2 regions of the Streptomyces sp. NPDC046859 genome follow, and region 1 is predicted to be linked to the other one. Evidence: predicted binding sites of a transcription regulator. Region 1 holds the regulator's gene; the other holds the start of a gene.
What was found. The regulator HrcA, encoded in region 1, represses chaperone genes, less so after heat shock. The targets are predictions, from matches to a motif close to TTNGCACTCNGNNNNNCNGAGTGCNAA.
Positions count from the first base shown of each region.

Region 2: groL (chaperonin GroEL) is a predicted target of HrcA. The motif match lies at 888-914, and genes of this name have one in related genera.

Region 1 covers NZ_JBEYXR010000001.1:456,593-458,788, reverse strand. The annotation lists gene dnaJ (molecular chaperone DnaJ) at 1-551, opposite strand, end outside; gene hrcA (heat-inducible transcriptional repressor HrcA) at 552-1,568, opposite strand; gene ABZ899_RS02035 (MBL fold metallo-hydrolase) at 1,735-2,196, shown strand, end outside.
Region 2 covers NZ_JBEYXR010000018.1:135,422-137,617, reverse strand. The annotation lists gene groL (chaperonin GroEL) at 1-724, opposite strand, end outside; gene ABZ899_RS25525 (cold-shock protein) at 1,034-1,240, opposite strand; gene ABZ899_RS25520 (MoaD/ThiS family protein) at 1,684-1,959, opposite strand; gene thrC (threonine synthase) at 1,956-2,196, opposite strand, start outside.

The DNA.
Region 1 (2,196 bases):
CGCGACGTCATGACCTGGCCCAGGAAGGACCGGGTCACCTGCGACACCTCGCCGCGGCCGCGGCACATGTCGCAGGTCTGCGCGGAGGTGCCGGGCGCGGCGCCCTCGCCGCTGCAGGTGCTGCAGACGACGGCCGTGTCGACCTGGATGTCCTTCGTGGTGCCGAAGGCCGCCTCGTCGAGCTCGACCTCCAGCCGGATCATCGCGTCCTGGCCGCGCCGGGTCCGCGAGCGCGGGCCCCGCTGGGACGCCGTGCCGAAGAAGGCGTCCATGATGTCGGAGAAGTTGCCGAAGCCGCCGGCGCCGAAGCCGCCCGCGCCTCCGCCGCCCGCCTGGGACAGCGGGTCGCCGCCGAGGTCGTAGACCTGCTTCTTCTGCGGGTCCGACAGCACCTCGTAGGCGGCGTTGATCTCCTTGAACCGCTCCTGGGTCTTCGGGTCCGGGTTGACGTCCGGGTGCAGCTCGCGGGCGAGCCGCCGGAAGGCCTTCTTGATCTCTTCCTGCGACGCGTCGCGACGCACGCCGAGGACGGCGTAGTAGTCCGTGGCCACCTACGACTCCGCCAGGATCTGTCCGACGTAACGTGCCACTGCGCGTACCGCTCCCATCGTTCCCGGGTAATCCATGCGGGTCGGTCCGACCACGCCGAGCTTGGCGACTGCCTCGCCGCCCGAACCGTAGCCCACCGACACGACGGACGTGGAGTTGAGTCCCTCGTAGGCGTTCTCGTGCCCGATCCGCACGGTCATGCCCGAATCCCCCGCCTCCCCCAGCAACTTGAGGAGCACGACCTGCTCCTCCAGGGCTTCGAGCACCGGCTGGATGGTGAGGGGGAAGTCATGTGTGAAGCGGGTCAGATTTGCGGTGCCGCCGATCATCAGCCGCTCCTCGTTCTCCTCGACGAGCGTCTCCAGGAGGGTGGAGAGCACGGTCGAGACGGTGCCGCGGTCCTCGACGTCGAACGCCTCGGGCAGATCCTCGACGAGCCGGGGCACGTCGGTGAAGCGCCGGCCGGCGACCCGGCTGTTCAGCCGGGCGCGCAGGTCCGCGAGCGAGGCCTCCCCGACGGGTGCCGGGCAGTCGATCATCCGCTGCTCGACCCGGCCGGTGTCCGTGATCAGCACGAGCATCACGCGGGCGGGGGCGAGCGAGAGCAGCTCGACGTGCCGGACGGTGGACCGGGTCAGCGACGGGTACTGCACGACGGCGACCTGCCGGGTGAGCTGCGCGAGCAGCCGCACGGTCCGCGCGACGACGTCATCGAGGTCGACGGCGCCGTCGAGGAAGTTCTGGATGGCGCGCCGCTCGGGCGGGGTCATCGGCTTCACACCGGCGAGCTTGTCGACGAAGAGCCGGTAGCCCTTGTCGGTGGGGATGCGCCCGGCGCTGGTGTGCGGCTGCGCGATGTAGCCCTCGTCCTCCAGGGCCGCCATGTCGTTGCGCACGGTCGCCGGGGAGACGCCGAGGTTGTGCCGCTCGGTGAGCGCCTTGGAGCCGACCGGCTCCTCCGTCCCGACGTAGTCCTGGACGATCGCGCGCAGCACCTGAAGCCTGCGTTCACTCAGCATCTCGCGCACACCTCCAGTGGTCGGTCCCCTTGACACGGTTCCTGGCACTCTGTCCATCCGAGTGCCAGCCGTCCCCGGCCAGTGTACGGCGGCGGGGTACACCCCGGGCAAGGCCGGTCGGTTTCGCCTCCGTGCTCCGCGGGGGCGTCTTGGCTAGCGTCGCGGTATGACGGTGACTTGGGAAGAGCTGGGGTGGGAGCGGTTGGCGGACGGGGTGGGCCGGTGCCGTCTGCCGGGGTGGGACTGCACCGTGGGGCTGGTCGCGGGTGACGGCACCGCCTTGGTCGTCGACGCCGGTTCGAGCCTCGCGGAGGGGGCACGGCTGCGGACGCAGGCGCAGTGGCTGACGGGTCACCGTGTGACCCATCTCGCGCTGACCCACCCCCACTTCGATCATGTCTTCGGCGCCGCGGCGTTCGCGGGCGCGGAGGTCTACGGTCCGGTGGGCATGGAGACCGTCCTGGAGGGACGGCGGGCGCGCGAGGAGCTGCGCGAGGACGCGGTGCGCCACGGCCTGGACGCGGCCGCGGCGGAGGAGGCGGCGGACGCGCTGGTCGTGCCCCGCCATCCGGTGAGCGGCGAGTGGACGCTGGACCTCGGCGGCGGGCGCCAGGTCCTGCTGGCGAAC
Region 2 (2,196 bases), on a different contig from region 1:
CCGACTGCATGACCTTCTCCAGGAGCGGGAGCAGGTCCTTGACCGAGGAGATCTTGGAGTTCGCGATCAGGATGTACGGGTCGTCGAGGACGGCCTCCATACGCTCCATGTCGGTGGCGAAGTACGCCGAGATGTAGCCCTTGTCGAAGCGCATACCCTCGGTGAGCTCCAGCTCCAGACCGAAGGTCTGGGACTCCTCGACGGTGATGACGCCTTCCTTGCCGACCTTGTCCATGGCCTCGGCGATGAGCTCGCCGATCTGGGTGTCGGCGGCGGAGATGGAGGCCGTGGAGGCGATCTGCTCCTTGGTCTCGACGTCCTTCGCCTGCTCCAGCAGGGCGGCGCTGACGGCCTCGACGGCACGCTCGATGCCGCGCTTGAGGGCCATCGGGTTGGCGCCGGCGGCCACGTTGCGCAGGCCCTCCTTGACCAGGGCCTGGGCGAGGACGGTCGCGGTGGTCGTACCGTCACCGGCGACGTCGTCCGTCTTCTTGGCGACTTCCTTGACCAGCTCGGCGCCGATCTTCTCGTACGGGTCCTCGAGCTCGATCTCCTTGGCGATGGAGACACCATCGTTGGTGATCGTGGGGGCGCCCCACTTCTTCTCGAGGACGACGTTGCGGCCCTTGGGGCCGAGCGTCACCTTGACGGCGTCCGCGAGCTGGTTCATGCCGCGCTCGAGGCCGCGCCGCGCCTCCTCGTCGAACGCGATGATCTTGGCCATGTGAAGTGGTCCCTCCAGGACTGGGGGTGATTCCTTCGGACCGCGCCCGCGCCCGCGACGGACGGCTCGCCGGCCGCGTGGTTCCTTGCCCCACCTGGCCTGCGGGCCTCACCGACCCGGTCCTCCTTTGTCACTCTCACCTTCAGAGTGCTAACGCCAATGATTAGCACTCGGGGTACGAGAGTGCAAGGCGCCCGGGCGGGCGGCTGCCCGCGCACAGGGGCGCGCGGGCACGGCGAAGGGCCCGCGCCCCCCAGGAGGCGCGGGCCCTTCGAAGAAGAACGTCGCTGCTGTTCGTCGACGCGTGCTTCAGCTGGTCGCCAGCCGGACCATGTCCGCCTGCGGCCCCTTCTGACCCTGCGAGATCTCGAAATCGACCCGCTGGCCCTCTTCCAGGGTGCGGTACCCGTCCATCTGGATCGCGCTGTAGTGGACGAAAACATCCGCACCACCGTCGACCGCGATGAAGCCGTACCCCTTCTCCGCGTTGAACCACTTGACGGTGCCCTGAGCCATGCCTAACTCCCCTATTACTGGCCCTTGCACAGATCCACACTTCGCGGATCCGGGTCAGACCTCGCCCCCCAATCGGTCGGGGGCGTGCGCCGGAACGCGTCGACCGCGGCTGAATGTATCTGCCCAACTGCCGTCTGCAACAGGTCAATCGGACGAGAAATCCAGGCACGACCGGTCGGGAATGTGGCGACAATTCCGCTGACTTCAGGTCAAGTCGGGCCGGGCAAACGGAACAAAAGCCGCATAGGGCCCGCGGACTTTGGCTACTTCTTGTCGGGCCGGCGGCAGAAATCAAAGACGGCCGGCCTGTGGGCCAGCGACGCGTTCCCCAACTGTACCCCGCTCAACCACACAGAATTGCCTCCTCCGCTTCTCTCACGGAGGAGGCAATTCGCTGAACACTCGGTAACCAGCGTTACCGGAGGTAATGTTCGGTCATCCGGTCAGCCGCCGGCGACGGCCGGAATGATGGAGACCCCTGCGCCGTCCGGGGTGGCGGTCTCCAGACCCTGCTCGAAACGCACGTCGTCGTCGTTCACGTACACGTTGACGAAGCGCCGCAGCTTGCCCTGGTCGTCCAGCACCCGGGCCGCGATCCCCGTGTGGTTCTTCTCGAGGTCGGAGATGACCTCGGCCAGGGTGGCGCCCTCGGCGGCGACCTCGGCCTGCCCGCCCGTGTAGGTGCGCAGGATGGTCGGGATACGAACGGTCACGCTCATGCGAGGCCAGCCTCTCGGAAGGAGTCAAGGTTGGGACGAATCGTCGCGGTGAGGCCCGTACCCGCCACCGCGTCCAGCGTCTTGAGGCCGTCGCCGGTGTTCAGGACGACCGTGGTCTTGGCGGGGTCGAGCACCCCGCTCTCGATGAGCTTCTTCGTGACGCCCACCGTCACCCCGCCCGCGGTCTCGGCGAAGACGCCCTCGGTCCGCGCGAGCAGCCTGATCGCCTCGACGATC